Regions from separate parts of the Lysinibacillus sp. SGAir0095 genome, predicted to be linked through region 2. Evidence: predicted binding sites of a transcription regulator. Region 2 holds the regulator's gene; the other holds the start of a gene.
The links. The regulator CtsR, encoded in region 2, represses protease genes until heat stress. The targets are predictions, from matches to a motif close to ATGGTCAATAAAGGTCAAACA.
Positions count from the first base shown of each region.

Region 1 (9,144 bases), 740 kb from region 2:
AGTGAACGTGCATTAAAGGATGGATATGAATTTAAAAATATCAAAGCTTTAGCTGCAGCAGTTGAGTATATGTTCTTTTCAACCATCAATAGTAAAAAGGTGACGAAAAAGCATTATGCCCAAAAATTCGGTATTTCTACTGCGACACTAACAAAGTATGTGGAAGAACTAATCGAATACCTTCCATTTGATTAGGTAGGCAATAAAGTTGAAGTTATTTACAGATTGTCCTAGGATAAAAGAGAGAAAATATACTTGCATTTTTTAGTATATTCAAGATAACTAGAAGCGAATGAACATAGCGCTTTTTCTATAGGGAGGCTTTTCGTATGGCTGAAGAAAAAATTTATGATGTAATAATAATCGGTGCAGGTCCTGCAGGGATGACAGCAGCAGTATATGCTTCACGTGCTAATTTAGCTACTTTAATGATTGAGCGTGGGATTCCTGGTGGACAAATGGCCAATACCGAGGAAGTTGAGAACTATCCTGGTTTTGAAACAATTTTAGGACCTGAGCTTTCTACTAAAATGTTTGAACACGCCAAAAAATTCGGTGCAGAGTATGCCTATGGTGATGTAGCCGAGATTATTGATGGTGAAGAATATAAAGTGATTAAAGCCGGTTCAAAAGAATATAAAACACGTTCGATCATTGTGACAACTGGTGCAGAGTATAAAAAAATGGGCGTTCCAGGAGAAAAAGAGCTTGGTGGACGTGGTGTAAGTTACTGTGCAGTTTGTGACGGTGCTTTCTTTAAACAAAAGCACTTAGTTGTTGTCGGTGGAGGAGACTCTGCAGTTGAAGAAGGCGTATACTTAACACGTTTTGCCGATAAAGTAACAATTGTGCACCGCCGTGACAAACTACGTGCTCAAAAAATTCTGCAAGATCGTGCATTTGCAAATGAGAAAGTTGATTTTATCTGGAATCACACAGTGAAAGAAATTAACGAAAAAGATGGCAAAGTTGGCAGTGTAACACTTGTTTCAACTGTTGATGGCAGTGAGCAAGAATTCCAAACAGATGGAGTATTTGTCTATATCGGCATGGATCCATTAACAGCGCCATTTAAAAACTTAGGTATCTTAAATGAACACGGCTATATCGTGACAAACGATAAAATGGAAACATCAGTAAAAGGTATATTTGCTGCTGGAGATGTTCGTGAAAAAATGCTTCGTCAAATTGTTACAGCAACTGGTGACGGAAGTATTGCCGCACAATCAGCACAGCATTATGTCGAAGAATTAACTGAGAAAATTAGCCAAAAGTAATCTGGTTTTAATTCCTTTGTAACCTCATTGAAACAATCAAGGGCTATAATATGGGTATTAAGCTTTTACCCCCCTTTTTAGTTTTTTAGTTGCTTCCATCAATTTGGGAAGCAACTTTTTTTGTGGCGAGAACGACTTTTAAAGTTTCCGCATTTATTACGCAGCTTACATAGTAGGCTGCGATTTCTTAAGTAAACAACTTTCTAAATATTAACATCAAATTCAAACTCTAGATAAATCAGGCTTTCCTATTACGCGAATGACTATTTGATAAGGTATAATACATATATAGGAGTAACGAAAGATTTGAGGTGGTTGCAATGCAACGAATAGCAAACTTATTAGCAATTCAAGATGGGAAGGTTCTACTTCTACAAAAACCAAGAAGAGGTTGGTATGTTGCTCCAGGAGGAAAGATGGAAAGTGGCGAATCTATCTTTGAAGCGGCACAACGAGAATTTAAAGAAGAGACAAACCTTACGCCAACCAATCCACATTTAAAAGGCGTCTATACAATGATTATCAAGGATGGAGAAAAGACCGTAGATGAATGGATGCTTTATACATTTGTTGCATATGGCACCGAGGGCGAGTCATTTAAAGAAACACGGGAAGGGATTTTAGAGTGGCATCCAATCGAGTCTCTTCACCAGCTTCCAATGGCTGAAGGAGATCGCAAAAACTTATTATTCTCTGCACTGGAAAAAGGCATTCAATATGGTACTTTTACTTATACTACAGATTTTGAACTCATCGACGAAAGGTTTCAAACGTCAATCGAGACTTAAAAAGGGGAGATGGTCACATGGGTAATATTCAAGAATTTACACATGAGATAGTTATTATTACAGGGATGTCTGGAGCTGGAAAAACAGTGGCTGTGCAAAGCTTCGAGGATTTAGGCTATTACTGCATTGATAATTTGCCACCTGCATTATTAACAACATTTTTAGCCTTAATGAAGGAATCAGAACGTAATATTACTCAAATTGCAGCAGTTATGGATATGCGTGGAGGAGAATTTTTCGACTCGCTAATCGATGCCCTAGACATACTGGAAAAGGAAGCATATGTTAATACACGTGTATTATTTTTGGATGCCGAGAATGAAACGCTTGTTCAACGCTATAAAGAAACGCGCAGATCTCACCCACTCGCACCGCAAGGATCACCACTTGAGGGGATTCAAAAGGAAAGAGAAATGCTTAGCGAGTTAAAGGGCAGAGCAAAATTCGTTTATAACACCTCTCATATGAAACCAAGACAATTGAGAGAGCGTATAGGAAAAGAGTTTTCAAATGCCACTAGTCCAAAATTTTCATTAAATGTAATGTCCTTTGGTTATAAAAACGGTATTCCCATTGATGCCGATCTTGTTTTTGATGTGCGTTTTATTACAAATCCATATTATGTGGAAGAATTACGTCCAAAAACCGGCCTGCAGGAAGAAGTATCTTCTTATGTATTAGCACAAGAGGAAGCACAAGAGCTAATCGGTAAACTGACTGACTTATTTAAATTTATGATTCCACAATATATTAATGAGGGCAAATCCCAGCTGGTAATCGCTTTTGGTTGTACAGGTGGTCAGCATCGTTCCGTAACGTTGGCTGAATACTATGGAAAGCTATTTAGTGATCGCTATCAAACGGCAATTACGCACCGAGATATCAATCGCAGAAAGGATTGACGGAATGAAGAAACAAAGAACGAAAATTGTAGTCATAGGAGGGGGCACAGGTCTTTCTACGATGTTGCGTGGATTGAAAAACTATCCATTCGACATCACTGCCATTGTAACGGTTGCAGATGATGGAGGCTCTTCTGGGCGCCTTCGTGATGACTATGATATTCCGCCACCTGGCGATATTCGGAATGTAATTGCCGCATTATCTGATACAGAGCCATTAGTTGAGCAAATGTTTCAATATCGTTTTTCGGAGTCTGATGACTTAGGTGGCCATTCATTAGGGAATTTAATGCTTACTGCTTTAACTGATATTACAGGTGATTTTAGCCATGCAATTGCAGAAATGAGCAAAGTGTTAAAGGTCCATGGAAAAGTAATCCCGGCAGCAAATAAAAAAATGGCTCTACATGCTGAACTCGTGGACGGCTCGATTATTGAAGGAGAGTCAAAGATTCCTCTTTCACAATCGCCGATTAAACGCGTCTTTTTAGTTCCAGGAGATGTGAAACCGCTTCCTGAGGCGATTCGTGCAATCGAGAAAGCGGATTTTATTCTAGTAGGACCAGGGAGCTTATATACTAGTATTATTCCTAATTTAATAGTAAAACAAATAGGGAAGGCACTAGTGAAAGCGAAAGGGAAAAGGATATACATCTGTAATCTAATGACGCAACAGGGTGAGACATTGAATTACAGAGCAACGGATCATGTTCAGGCAATTTATGATCATGTAGGAAATCCTTGCCTGGATGCAATCTTAGTAAATGATATCGAATTACCATCGCCAATTAAGGAAAATTATAAAGAAGAGAATGCTGAACCTGTGTTGTTTGATATTGAAAAGCTAGAGAATATGGGGCTCGAAGTCATCAAGAAAGAAATCGCCACTATCCAATCTGGTGTTGTTCGTCACGAGTCAAACAAAATCGCTAAATGGCTTAGTGACTATACATTAAACAGAATGTAAAAAACATACAAGGTTCTGGATTTTAATAGTGTGGTATGATAGTTTTCATACATAGTGAAAGGGGGGGAAAAGATGTCATTTGCTTCCGAAACAAAAAAGGAATTAACGCAACTAGAATCCGACGATACTTGTTTAAAAGCAGAGGTTTCTGCACTAATTCGTATGAATGGAACATTATCCTTTACAAATAGACAGCTTAGTCTGGATGTACAAACTGAAAATGCAGCAATTGCAAGAAGACTCTACACAATTGTTAAAAAGCTATACCCGTATAATGTAGAATTGCTAGTTCGAAAAAAAATGCGCTTAAAGAAAAATAATGTTTACATTTGCCGTGTCCGTGACGGTGCTCGTGAACTATTAGCAGATTTAGATATTCTATCTGAAGATTTTCAACTAAATCATTCACTCTCTACTTCATTACTTTCAAATCGAGATCAGAAACGAGCATATTTGCGTGGTGCGTTTTTAGCAGGTGGCTCTGTGAACAACCCTGAAACTTCAGCATATCATCTAGAGATTTATTCGCTATATAAAGAGCATGGTGAAGCATTAGCAGAGTTGATGAACAAGTTTAACTTGAATGCCAAAACCATTGAACGAAAAAAGGGATTCGTAACCTATTTAAAAGAAGCTGAAAAAATATCCGATTTTATGGGAATTGTTGGCGCTGTACAGGCCATGCTAAAGTTCGAGGATGTGCGAATTTTGCGTGATATGCGAAATAGTGTAAACCGAATTGTAAACTGTGAAACAGCGAACTTAAATAAAACGATTGGTGCAGCCATTCGTCAAGTAGAAAATATTCGTTTTATAGAAAACTCGATTGGCTTAGACCAACTACCAGAAAAATTAAGAGAAATTGCAAGGCTGCGAGTTGAATATCAGGACGTTACTTTAAAAGAGCTTGGAGAAATGGTATCTACAGGAGCAGTAAGTAAGTCTGGCGTCAACCATCGATTACGTAAAATCGATGAAATCGCCGAGGCACTAAGACGTGGAGAAACCATTAAATAATTTTGGAAAATAGTGTATAATCATGATAAATGTAAATTTTACTGAAGTTTTCAAAAATTGTAGGATTCTATCATTGTTCTTTTCATACAATTTAGATAAGATAAATGTATACAGATGAACGGTTTGAAAGGGAGTATCGTAAATGGTTGAAACCAATGTGGAAGTAAAATTGAAATCTGGTTTGCAGGCGAGACAAGCGGCATTATTTGTTCAAGAAGCCAATCGCTTTAAATCAGAAGTGTATTTACAAAAGGATGAGAAAAAAGTAAATGCTAAGTCTATTATGGGGATTATGAGTTTAGCCATTGCAAGAGGAACAACGATTACTCTAATTGCTGATGGAAAAGACGAACAAGATGCTGTAGATGGACTAGTATCACTTATTCAAAGAGAAGAATAAGCTAACATCATTTGTAAACGCTCGCAACAGAGGGATCTCACAATTCATGAGATTCCTTTTTTTATTAGATGACTTTGTCTATAGAATGTCCAATCTCGATAAGCCTTAATTGTTCAAATATCCGTATCCGACTGAAAGGATTTTTGCAAAAAAAAGTGAAAAGGATATGAATCCTCTTCACTTTAGTCATTTATTATTTATCTTCTACACGAGAAATAATTTGGTCAATTAAACCGTATTCTTTTGCATTTTCAGCAGTCATGAAGTTATCACGATCAGTGTCTTTAGAAATGCGTTCTAATGGTTGACCTGTACGATCAGATAAGATTTGGTTTAATTTATCGCGTAAGAATAGAATGCGTTTTGCAGCAATTTCAATCTCGGTTGCTTGACCTTGAGCGCCACCAAGTGGTTGGTGAATCATGACTTCAGCATTTGGTAAAGCGAAGCGTTTGCCTGGTTCACCAGCAGCAAGTAAAAAGGCACCCATTGAAGCAGCCATACCGATACAAATTGTTGATACTTGTGGTTTAATATATTGCATAGTATCGTAAATCGCCATACCAGCTGTAATCGATCCACCAGGAGAGTTAATGTATAAAGAAATATCTTTCTCTGGATCTTCTGCTGCTAAGAATAATAATTGGGCAACAATTGAGTTCGCAACATTATCATCGATAGCGCTACCTAGTAAGATGATGCGGTCTTTTAAAAGACGAGAGTAAATGTCATAAGCACGCTCTCCACGATTTGTTTGTTCAATAACTGTAGGAATTAAATTCATTTGTAAATCCTCCTTAAAAAGATTTATTCGTTGACTCAGTGCTAAAAGAATTACCTTTTAGCTGTACACATATCATACACAGAATAGTCAAGGAAGGTCAAATATAAAACACTATCCTTTACTAAAATGTTGCAGGTTGTATCCGCTATTATTCTATGAACCAATATTAAAATAAGAAGTAAAAAGTGTAATGGAAAATGACTACCAGAAGCGGAATGATGCATTGCTGTAAAAAAGTCACAATAATATCAAATTTAACTTCAATTTAATAGTTGAATTACGCTGTATACATTTGTATAATAGAAAAGTCGTATTTTACAATTGGCGTTATGACCTAAAGCATTATCAGTTATGTAAATGAAGAACAATTTCTATTTTCAAAAGCGTTACGAGTAAGTTTTCTATGATAAGATGTCCTCGTGGTGTAATGGATAACACAGAAGATTCCGGTTCTTCCGCTGGGGGTTCGATTCCCTCCGAGGGCGCCATTTTACTGCTTCAACTATGATTTTAATAAGGTAGACCTTCCATGGACTCTATTAGCTTAGCAGCCTAATAGAATCCAGAGGGAATGAAAGATAACGGGATAAAATGCAATTACTGTACCAATTCATTTTATCCCCAATTCATTCTCTTTAAACTATTATTACCAATCTTTTCATATAATTTTTTTATAAGTTACGATCAAGTGTTTTAGTTTGAGGTTTGAAACCATAAAGAAAAAAACGGCCCGAGAAGTTTTTAACGAAACTTTTCGGGTTGTTTTTTATTTCCAATTAAAAAATCCGGTTCTATAATATTTGTTGGGGTTTTACTACAATTTGAAATAAAAAAAAGCACGTAATCACCGATTTCGATATACTTGAATTGTCGAGAAACAAGCAATGAAAGGTGATACGTGCATTATGAATTTTAACAGAAATATCCCAGGATTAAAAGGTGTAACTGTTCATAAGATTGAAGAAATCGGGGAGCGTATCGCACTTTACGTTTCAATTCCGAAGAAAGAACATCAGTGTCCTGAGTGTAAAAAAATGACCTCTAAAATACATGATTATCGAATTCAAAAAATTAAACATTTAAAGTGGTTTGAACGATTAACCATCCTTTTCTATAAACGCCGACGTTATGTATGTGAGTGCGGAAAACGCTTCTCGGAAAAATCCCCTTTCGTGGATAAGTATCAACGTTACTCAAAAGAATGGAACCAAGTTGTTGGAATCCGTTCAGTAAAGGCAAAGACATTTAAAGAAGCAGCAGAAGTCCTTGGAACATCCAGTTCGACGGTAATTCGTCGCTTTAAAAAGGTGGTAAAGGAGCAGCTAAATGAAGGGGTCCATTTACCAAAATGTATTGCGATCGATGAATATAAAGGAGATACAGATGCGGGGACCTATCAACTAATCATTGCCAACGCTGAAACGCACGAACCAATTGATATTTTACCGAATCGTAGAAAAGAAACGATTAAGGATTATCTAATGACATATGGATCAGCTGTAGAAGTCGTCGTAATGGATATGAATCCAAGCTTTAAAGCAGCTGTTAAAAAAGCGTTAAATCGTCCTATCATTATTGCCGATCGATTCCATTATTGTCGCTATATTTATTGGGCTCTAGACGAGGTGCGTCGTAAAGTGCAGAAGGATTGGCATCCATACGATCGAAAAAAGTGCAAAAAAATGCGTCATGTCTTATATAAACGCTTTGATAAGTTAACGGAAAAGAATCGATGGTATTTAAATCGCTACACGGGAATGTCAAAGGAATTAAAGCAAGCATATGAACTAAAAGAAGCCTATTGTAAATGGTTTGATTGGGCAAAAACGACGAATGATATTGCAGAAGTGAAGAATAGATTAGAAGCTTATTACCGTAAGGTAGAAGAAGCAAATATCCCAGCATTTATAAAAGCCATTCAAACCTTTAAGAATTGGCAAGTAGAGATCTTAAATAGTTTTAGTTTTGGCTATTCAAATGGTTTTTTAGAAGGAATTAATAATAAATCGAAGGTAATGAAACGTAATGCTTATGGTTTTAGGAGCTTTAAGCATTTTAAAGCAAAGATTTTATTGAATGATTTATATAAAGAATTCGGTGTTCATTTAGGTTAATAGGGTGACGTGCAAAAACACATCACCCCAACATTTGACATAGAACCAAAAATCCATTTGATGTAGTCAAGCATCAAATGGATTCTTTAATTTTTTAATTAGTTAGGCATATCTTTTGCTTTATCTGCTTGACCATACATATTTAACATTGTTTGCATGTCAGCCGGGGAAAGCTGTGGAACTTGATATTGACCTTTTTTGTTTTGGTAAAGTGATAATTCATAGGCCATTTCAATGCAGTTTTGAATGGAATCCTGCAATACACGACGCACTACTGGGTTTGTTGATTCAAGAGCCGCAGTTGTTTTGCCAGTTGCAGTTGATTTATGGCAGCTTAAAAGGAAGCCTGAAATAATGCCGTCATTGATTTCATTCGCTGATGTCATTGGTTTCTTTGGTTGGCTAGGAGTTAAACCATAGTTCGTGTCATTACCCATTTGCATCTTGTAAGAACGTGTTGGGTGGCTAGGATCTTGTCCTGTTTTGAAACACTCAGCCGTAATATTATACTCGTCTAACATAAACGCATATTGTCTGTCCAAAATATTAAGAAGTTCTTGGTCTTGTACATGAGGACGGAAGAAGATAAACGTATTCATTCCACCGATTGCTGCACTTAGAACCTCATGAACGTCCAAAACTTCATGTGCACCGTGATTCATAGAAAGAGGCATATTCCCTTGAGTCGTTTGAGATTCATTCATGAATTGATTGTCCATAATTGTATTCCTCCCAGATTTTAGTGTACAAAAACGTACGAATATAGTTTGTGTAGTTACAAGTTGATTATTCGGGTAAATTTTGCGATTCTAAAAAGGAAGAATTTAGTGTGGGGGTATTTGATGTGAAGGTGAATTTTTACACAAGACCGGGTTGTCCATTATGTGAAGAAGGG
Region 1 is NZ_CP028083.1:3,268,318-3,277,461, reverse strand. It holds gene C1N55_RS16260 (tetratricopeptide repeat protein) at 1-195, shown strand, start outside; gene trxB (thioredoxin-disulfide reductase) at 330-1,277, shown strand; gene C1N55_RS16250 (8-oxo-dGTP diphosphatase) at 1,598-2,065, shown strand; gene rapZ (RNase adapter RapZ) at 2,083-2,967, shown strand; gene yvcK (gluconeogenesis factor YvcK family protein) at 2,972-3,934, shown strand; gene whiA (DNA-binding protein WhiA) at 4,007-4,951, shown strand; gene C1N55_RS16230 (HPr family phosphocarrier protein) at 5,094-5,351, shown strand; gene clpP (ATP-dependent Clp endopeptidase proteolytic subunit ClpP) at 5,545-6,135, opposite strand; tRNA gene C1N55_RS16220 (tRNA-Arg) at 6,549-6,623, shown strand; gene C1N55_RS16215 (ISL3 family transposase) at 7,041-8,249, shown strand; gene C1N55_RS16210 (spore coat protein) at 8,348-8,968, opposite strand; gene C1N55_RS16205 (glutaredoxin family protein) at 9,094-9,144, shown strand, end outside.
Region 1: a site for CtsR is predicted at 6,219-6,239, ahead of clpP (ATP-dependent Clp endopeptidase proteolytic subunit ClpP). Genes of this name have one in related genera too.

Region 2 (9,144 bases):
TGATATGAATACTGCATACCGTTTTGGTCGAGGTATTGAAGCGGGTCGTGTATGGACAAACTGCTATCACGCATACCCAGCGCACGCTGCATTTGGAGGCTACAAAATGTCTGGCGTAGGCCGTGAAAATCACAAGATGATGCTAGAGCATTATCAACAAACGAAAAACCTACTAGTAAGCTATAGTCCTAACAAACTTGGATTCTTCTAATTCTTAATAAGGCGCGTTTTTTTAGTAAAGGGGGGCTCATGTGGTTCAACGTGTAACTGCTACCGATGCCGCACTTGAATTGATTGAAAAGTTAAAGGACAAGCATGGTCCAATCATGTTCCATCAATCGGGTGGTTGCTGTGATGGTTCTTCGCCGATGTGTTACCCAGAAGGAGATCTAATCATTGGGAATGCCGATATTCTACTTGGTGAGATAGGTGGAGCCAAGTTTTATATGCACAAAAGCCAGTTCGATTATTGGAAGCATACGCAGCTCATTATTGATGTAGTGGAAGGTCGAGGAGGAATGTTTTCGTTAGAGGGTGTCGAGGGGAAACGTTTTCTTACTAGATCTAGAGCTTTTACATCAGAAGAGTTAGCACAACTAATATAAAGGTGGGAGGTTTTTTGCTAGAATATTCTGGCAGGGAACCTCTTTTTTGATTTAATCTGCAAATAGTTCTTTAGTTAAGTTTTCTATGAAACTATTTCCCGAGAAAAGTAGTAGTTAATGATGGGAGTGATTTAGATGAGTGAAGAGCAATTCATAAAGGCGTTTCAAGACAATTATAATCGTCTTTTCAATTATACCGGTGGTCATGACATTCAGCTAATGCATTCATTAGCATGCAGATATACACTTGCTCAAAAACAATTTAGTGGAGTCATTCTACAAAAAATAATAGAAGAAATTCAAGAAAGTGGAGAGAAGGCATTACCGACACGATTGGAGTCGAATACAAGCTACAAATTAGCCTTCCACCTCTTACAACAGGAGGATAGGAACAAGGAAATCAAACACATCATAGCGAATGACCTACTATTAGATCAAGTCAAATTCAAAAAGACACCACATCGAATAGTAGGAGCTTTATTTTTACAGCCAAGTAATCTGGAGCATGCACAAAGAGCAAAGCAATTATATGATGAAATGAACCGAAATCAACGGTTTTTAACGTCCAAAGAAGATATTCCATATGCTGTTTTTTTAACAGCAAACTCGAATGTACAACCAAAAACTCAAGCAGATACGATAATGAAGTACTACAGCAACCTAAGAAATAATCAATTTACAATGGGAAACCACTTACAGGCACTAGCACAAATCATGACTGTGTATAGTGAAGATTATAATAAAATTATGTTGGAATATGTTGTGAAGCTAAGGGAAGAACTGATAGAACGAGGCGTAAAAGTGAAAAAACTTCATTACCCTTATTTGGGTGTTTTAGCTTTAGCTGCAACAGATAATTCAAAAATAAACGAACTTACTTCTTTACATAATCAGTTAATGGGGCAGAAGATTTTTAAAAACGTCAAGGACTATGCATTGATTGTAGCCATTCAAAAGATTGTTCATGATTTAGTTGAGGTGCATAATTTAATTGATATTTCAGGTTTAACAAGCATCTTAACTTTATTTGATATTGTCGACTTTGTCTTAGAGCTAGGTTCCATCATTCCATCAGGTGGAATTTCGGATGTATTCGATTTTTTTAACTAATCATTAATCTTACATAAGAGTGAGTTTTGGACAACAGTGATACAATAGAATAAGAAGGCTAGAGGAGGTTGTTTTCGGTTGGAAGAAACAAAATTATGGATTAATGGAAATTGGGAAAATGCCCAAAAAACTTATTCATTAACTGCACCTTATTCTGGAGAAGTTATTGCAGAGGTAGCGAAGGCTTCTGTTAAAGATGTGGAACGTGCGATTGAAGGGGCACATAAGTCATTTCAATCTTTTAAGAAAACAACTGCTTATGAAAGGGCAGAAATTTTATATAAAGTAGTAGAGATTATGCGTGAACGAAAAGAAGAGTTCGCGCGAATTTTAGCTTTGGAAGCGGGAAAACCATTGTCTGCTAGCTTAACAGAGATAGACAGAACAATCGCAACGTATCAATTCTCGGCTGAAGCAGCAAAACAATCTACGGGGGAAACTGTTCCATTAGATGCTGCTCCAGGAACGAAAGACCGGATTGGTTATACTAAAAGGGTTCCAATTGGTGTTGTGTCTGCCATTACACCATTTAACTTCCCGTTTAACCTGGTGGCCCATAAATTAGGGCCAGCAATTGCTGTTGGAAACTCCGTTGTATTGAAGCCTGCTACACAAACGCCATTAACTTCACTTGTTATGGCGGAAGTATTCAAGGAAGCGGGATTACCGGATGGAGTGCTTCAAATTGTTACAGGCTCTGGCAGTGAGTTAAGTGATTCACTTGTAACCCATCCTCTTGTTAAAAAAGTAACATTTACAGGTAGTGGTGCAGTTGGATTGAAAATAAAAGAAAAAGTGGGACTACGTAAACTTACGTTAGAATTAGGCTCTAATGCTGCAGTAGTTGTCGAGCCAAGTACACCTATAGATGAAATTATTTCGCGCTGTGTAGCCGGTGCATTTGGATATGCAGGACAAGTTTGTATCTCCCTACAAAGAGTTTATGTGCATGACTCGATTTATGATGAATTTGCTAAAGCTTTTATAGAAAAAACAAGAAAGCTTAAATTAGGTGACCCACTTGACCCTTCAACGGATGTTAGTGCGATGATTAATCCAAAAGAACTTGAACGAATTAAACAATGGATTGAAGAGGCAAAATCCGAAGGGGCAAAAGTAGCCACAGGTGCAGAGTTTACGCAAAGGACATTACAACCAACAGTCATGGTGAATGTAAAGCCTCATATGAAAGTAGTTTGCCAAGAAACTTTTGCACCTATTGTGTCACTTGTACCTTATTCAACGTTGGATGAGGCAATCTCTTTAGTCAATGCTTCAGATTTGGGCTTAAACGCAGGGATTTTTACAAATGTTTTGACTGATGCTATGAAGGCGGCAGAAGAAATGGAAGCAGGAACTGTTGTGATTAATGATATTCCAACATTCAGAGTTGATAACATGCCATATGGTGGGGTTAAAAATAGTGGATACGGAAGAGAAGGCATTAAATATGCAATTGAAGAAATGACAGATTTGAAGTTTATTACGATTAAAACTACAATATAATTTGATTTAGTACTTGAGAAATTTAAACTGAATGAAGTTAATGTGGTTTGACTCTTTCATGTATCAAACAGTGTAAACAGTATTATCATCGAAGAGAAGTAGTGGAGGGTCTATATGACAAATGAAGTGCCGATAAGTTATTCTCGTTCTTTTCAGACACACCTTGTATTACCACCAGATACAAATCATCATCATTCCATCTTTGGTGGGAAAGTTCTAGCTTTTATTGATGAGATTGCTGCTATCACCTCTATGAAACATGCCAAGTCAGAGGTTGTTACAGCTTCCTTTGATTCGGTTGATTTTATATCACCTGCTTATGAGGGGGATATTCTTGAATTAGAAGCTATGATCACATCTACTGGACGCTCGTCGATGGAAGTTTACGTCCGGGTTATGGCCCATAACATCATGACTGGTGAGCAAAAGCTAACGACGGAATCATTTGTCACAATGGTGGCTGTAGATGAATCAGGAAAACCGATACAAGTCCCGAAGGTTTACCCGGAAACCGATCGAGAACGTCAGCTTTTCGAAACGGGGTCGGCTCGTAGAGAATTGCGGCAAGCTAAAAGGCAAAATACGATGGCACGTAGGAAGCTATTAGAAAATCTTGAATAAATAAGAGAACCTTCTAAATAGACTAATATAACTTTTTAGAAGGTTCTTTCTATATGGTTATTTAAAACTTTATTCAGTTAATTCGTGAACGATATTTAGCAGTGAATCTGAAGAAGAAGATACTTGAGATGCACTTTCTGTTAGCTCACTAATTAATTTTGAGATTTTTGTGATGTCAGTTGTAGTACTTGTGTATTGCTCTTTAATGCCAGACACTGCTTTTGCAATAGAGTTGAAGGATTCCTCTAGGCTTTGCTGAGTTTGAACGCTTCTTTGTACCTGATCATCCACATTATTGACAGAGTTAGTCATATGCTTGATATTTGTCTCTGTTTCATGGATTAAATAAGAGACATTTTGAACAGCACTTTTCGTTTCTTCAGCTAGTTTCCTTACTTCATCTGCTACAACTGCAAAGCCTTTTCCATGCTCTCCAGCCCGTGCAGCTTCGATGGATGCATTTAATGCCAATAAATTTGTTTGATCAGCAATACCTGTTACGAGTGCAACAATCTCTGAAATCTTTTGGGATGAAGTACGCAAATTACTCATTGACTTTTCAAGCATATTAACACTTTCTAAAATAACTTGCATCAGTTGAGTTTGAGTCTCTAAATGGTTTTTCCCTAAACTAGACTTTTCCTCTGTATCCGCCACAAAATCCAATCCTTGTTTTGTGGCAGCCGCAATACTTCCTGATTGAGAAGAGATGCCATATAAAGAGGCAGTCGTTTCTTGACTAATTGCATTTAACTCCTCTGCTGTATTTTGAACGGAAGAAATCAAAGCATTTTTGATGGCTTCATCCTGTGTACGGATGCGTTGTTGTTCCGCTTCATAAGCTTGAATAACTAGCTGTTGTTCAAGATTAATAATTTTAGAGAAAGCATTGATTGCTTTTAGAGAATCTTCTTTTGAAATATCCAGCTCGTTTATAAAATTGTTAAAAGTAGACGTCAATGATTGGAATGAGCTTAAATACCATTGCGATTCTAGGCCGATACGTACATGTGTTGCAGCGATTGTATTTCTTTGTCTTACATAGTCATCATTGATTTTACTTTCGAAAATTTCAGATAAATGTTTTGTTAATGTACCCTTTAATCGTTCAATTTTTGAATGTTGATTGATAATGCTCATTAGATGATGACTCTTTATCAGTGCGTCATAAAATTGATTAACCATTTCGGGAATAAATTGTTCAGTTAAAGGTTTTAGTTGCTTTAAGATAGCTAGGTCTTCAACTGTTAAATTAATCAGTTGAACTTGATTCTGAAGATCTGGGTAATTAGATAGATTTAATGTAACTTCCTGTATGTATTTTTCTACATCGAAATAGCGGGAATTCCGTTTTTGTAGATTTTTTTTGAAAATAGACATTATATTCTCCGTTCTACTATTTTATAGAAATGATACTTTATATCTATGATACATTAAATCTGTTTGTATATTCCATAAAGATGTGAGGTTACGATAGAAAATATTAATAGTTTAATAATTCTATGTACCTCGATTTGTAATTTAGAAATATCCCATGTAAAATACGAGGTGTTTAGGTAACAAAGGAATGTAAGTAAATAATACAAATAGATAATATTATGTAAAGGACGTTAAAAAATGGAGAAACGCCGATTTAAATTTGTCATTCCATCAATGGTGGTAGTAGCTGTTGGGGCAATTTTAATGTTAAGAAACTATTTTCAAGAGGTTTCAACAAGAGATAGTGTATTACTCGTAGTGGTGGCTACATTATTCTCAGGCTTTGTAGCTTATATCCTATTCCCGCATGACGATGAAGAAAAGCCAGACCCAAAGCCGATGAATATGAAGAAAAAAACTTCAAAATAATCCTGTCCGCAAGTAACTAATACTTGCGGATTTTTTCTTTTTCATAATAAGAGCTGCTAAAATAGGGTATTTTAAGTTGAAACTATTTTGGAATTCAACCGTAAAAGTAATATACAATAAAACATAATTGAAAAGAAAGGCTGATAGATAGATGGAAAGTAAATGGGGAAAAGTAATTATCCATGCAAGTGCATTTTTTGCTCCGATGTTGGTGCCGATTTTATTTTGGTTATTAAGCACGGAGGAGGATATTAAGCGACTTTCTATACAAGCATTATTATTCCAGGTAGTGATGTGGCTGTTAATCGGGATATCCAGCTTCTTTAGCTTCATCTTGATAGGGATTCCGTTCTTAATCGTCTTCGTCATCATGACAATCGTTGTTCCAGTTATCGGAATTATAAAAGCGTTAAACGAAGAAAAATGGAATTACCCGATTGTTGGACGTTGGGTATAAGCCAATTGTAAAAATTAGGGTTTAGATTAAAGTAATTAACATCATAATAAGAAATGAACCAAAAGTAGTTATTAAATACTTTTTGGGGCTATTTCTTAAAATAAAGTTCCTGTGAAACGTATTTGAAAGAGGTGGTCTCATGTTGAAAAGAGATTGCCTCTTTATTTTATTAGGCATAAATCTGTATTCGAGGATTCCTGGTAGTTCGGCATGAAAATTGGGATTTTGATCTTGGGCATTTGATTTGCATTTTGATTTTGATGTTTATATAATATAGTCAAAGATAGTCAAAGTCAGTGTGTGATTGGGGTGAGGAATAAAAAATGAGAAATATATCTGACATCATTGAAGGTTATTTGAAACAAGTTATCGAATTAGGTGGTCAAGGACATATTGAAATCAAACGTAGTGAGTTGGCAGATAAGTTTCAATGCGTCCCCTCGCAGATAAATTATGTGATCAATACGCGATTTACTGCTGAAAGAGGTTATCTTGTTGAAAGTAAACGAGGAGGCGGTGGCTATATCCGAATCTTACGTGTTAAAGCACATTCCAGAATTGATTTGCTGGAGGATATGATTAGCCAAATTAATCATGGTGCAACACAAGCAATGGCAGAAGATATTATTTATCGTTTAATCGATGAACAAGTAATCTCAAAACGCGAAGCAAAACTAATGCTGGCTGCAATCGATAGGTCTACACTTCGACTACAATTACCGATTAGAGACGAGTTAAGATCCTATATACTGCAATCTATGTTGACCACATTAAAATACGATAAATAACTTGGGCTCAAATTATTAGGAGCTCTCGATCATTATAAATACATTTTTAAAAAAGGGGTGAGGTCATGGTTTGTGAACACTGTAAAGAGCGACAAGCTACAGTAACAGTAACACAAGTAGTTAATGGCCAAAAAAGTGAAAAACATTATTGTGAGGTTTGTGCACAAAATTTTCATCCTTTTAATTTAGATTTTCATAAAGAAGAACAAATTCCAATTCATCAGCTTGTTTCTAATTTATTTGGATTACCTGTTTGGAATAGCGGGACACAGGAAAAAGCACAATCAACTACTCAAAAAAGTGCTAAATGTCCGACGTGTGGCTTCACGTTTCGTAAATTTTTGAATGAAGGGAAGCTTGGTTGTCCACAATGTTATGAAACCTTTGGTAAACAACTTCCGCTTGTTCTGACAAAAATACAAGCAGGAACCACTCATAGCGGAAAAGCACCTGGAAAGCCGAATCATCATAACGAGTGGATCAAAAAGCAAATAGAGTCTACTCGGGAACAATTACAATTAGCCATACATGAAGAACGTTTTGAAGATGCGGCTGGCTTACGTGATGAGATTCGAGAGATGGAGCGTAGGTTGGAACGTGGGGGTGTTGATACACCATGAATCTTGAACACTTTTTAAAAAGCGGTGCACCAGGATGGATGGATGTAAAAGGACTTGATGCAGACATTGTTTTGAGCACACGTATTCGTTTAGCCAGAAACTTGGATGGTTATCGTTTCCCATTAAGCTTTACAGAAAATGAAGCCCATCAAATTGATGAAATGGTTAACGAAGCGTTAAATTCTATTAAAGCTGAGGGCCATAAGTTTTCGCATTTTACCATTAAAGAAATGCCTGCACTGCAAAGGCAAGTTTTAGTTGAAAAGCACCTGATCAGTCCTCTTTTAGCAAAAAAAGAGAAGTCCGCCTCTGTTCATATATCGAATGATGAAGCAATAAGTATAATGGTAAACGAAGAAGATCACTTGCGGATTCAATGCTTGGCTCCAGGACTTCAGCTTGCAGAAACCTATGCAAATGCCTATAAGCTAGATAGCAAATTAGAAGTTCATCTTCCTTATGCTTTTAATGAGTCATTTGGTTACTTAACGAGCTGCCCAACCAATGTTGGCACAGGACTTCGAGCATCAGTTATGATGCATTTGCCGGCCCTTACCATGTCTAAACAAATAAAAGTAGTTACACAGATGCTTGCACGATTAGGAATGGTAGTAAGGGGTATATATGGAGAAGGCAGTGAAAATTTAGGGAATATTTATCAAATCTCTAATCAAGTAACACTAGGTAAATCGGAAGAGGAGATTTTAAAAGACCTGCAAGAGGTCGCGTTACAAATTATCAAAAATGAGCGCGGTGCTCGAGAGGCATTATTAAAAAATTCTCGAATAATATTAGAAGACCGCTTTAATCGTTCGTTAGGTACTTTAAAGTATGCCCGAATCATGACGAGCGAAGAAGCTGCTTCTTGTTTATCAAATGTTCGCCTTGGAGTTGATGTAGGCATCATTAAGGATGTCCCATTGAATGTATTAAATGAGTGCATGATTCTTATACAACCAGGCTTTGTACAGCAGTATGCAGGTACAACTCTTCAAGCTAGTGAACGAGATATGTATAGAGCAAAACTATTACGTGAAAAGTTAAATTTGAATAATCAAAAGTTATTGGAAAAAGGAGAGGAAAGATATGATGTTTAACCGTTTTACTCAACGTGCACAAAAAGTATTGCAATTAGCACAAGAAGAAGCAATTCGTTGGAAACACGAATCCATTGGGACAGAACATATTTTACTTGGCCTTATTCGTGAAGGTGGGGGAATTGCAGCAAAAGCCCTAGAAGCAATTGATGTGAGCCCGCAAATTATAGAATCAGGCATTGAAGAGCTGGTTGGAAAAGGTGCAAAGGATGTTGGTCCGATTGTTCACTATACGCCAAGAGCTAAAAAAGTCATTGAATTATCAGTAGACGAGTCTAGAAAGCTAGGCCATGCCTATATCGGAACAGAGCATATTTTACTTGCTTTAATCCGTGAAGGTGAAGGGGTAGCGGCTCGAGTATTAGCGAACGCTGGAGTGAGCTTAAACAAAGCGCGTCAACAAGTTCTTTTATTACTTGGTAACAATGATGCTGCTCAAAACGCGAGCAATCCTACTCAATCTGTAAATACACCAACATTAGATGGTTTAGC
Region 2 is NZ_CP028083.1:4,011,770-4,020,913, reverse strand. It holds gene adh (aldehyde dehydrogenase) at 1-211, shown strand, start outside; gene C1N55_RS19810 (DUF779 domain-containing protein) at 252-605, shown strand; gene C1N55_RS19805 (DUF4003 family protein) at 741-1,715, shown strand; gene C1N55_RS19800 (aldehyde dehydrogenase family protein) at 1,794-3,221, shown strand; gene C1N55_RS19795 (acyl-CoA thioesterase) at 3,336-3,842, shown strand; gene C1N55_RS19790 (globin-coupled sensor protein) at 3,912-5,222, opposite strand; gene C1N55_RS19785 (hypothetical protein) at 5,460-5,690, shown strand; gene C1N55_RS19780 (DUF4870 domain-containing protein) at 5,842-6,147, shown strand; gene C1N55_RS19775 (CtsR family transcriptional regulator) at 6,471-6,935, shown strand; gene C1N55_RS19770 (UvrB/UvrC motif-containing protein) at 7,001-7,555, shown strand; gene C1N55_RS19765 (protein-arginine kinase McsB) at 7,552-8,652, shown strand; gene C1N55_RS19760 (ATP-dependent Clp protease ATP-binding subunit) at 8,642-9,144, shown strand, end outside.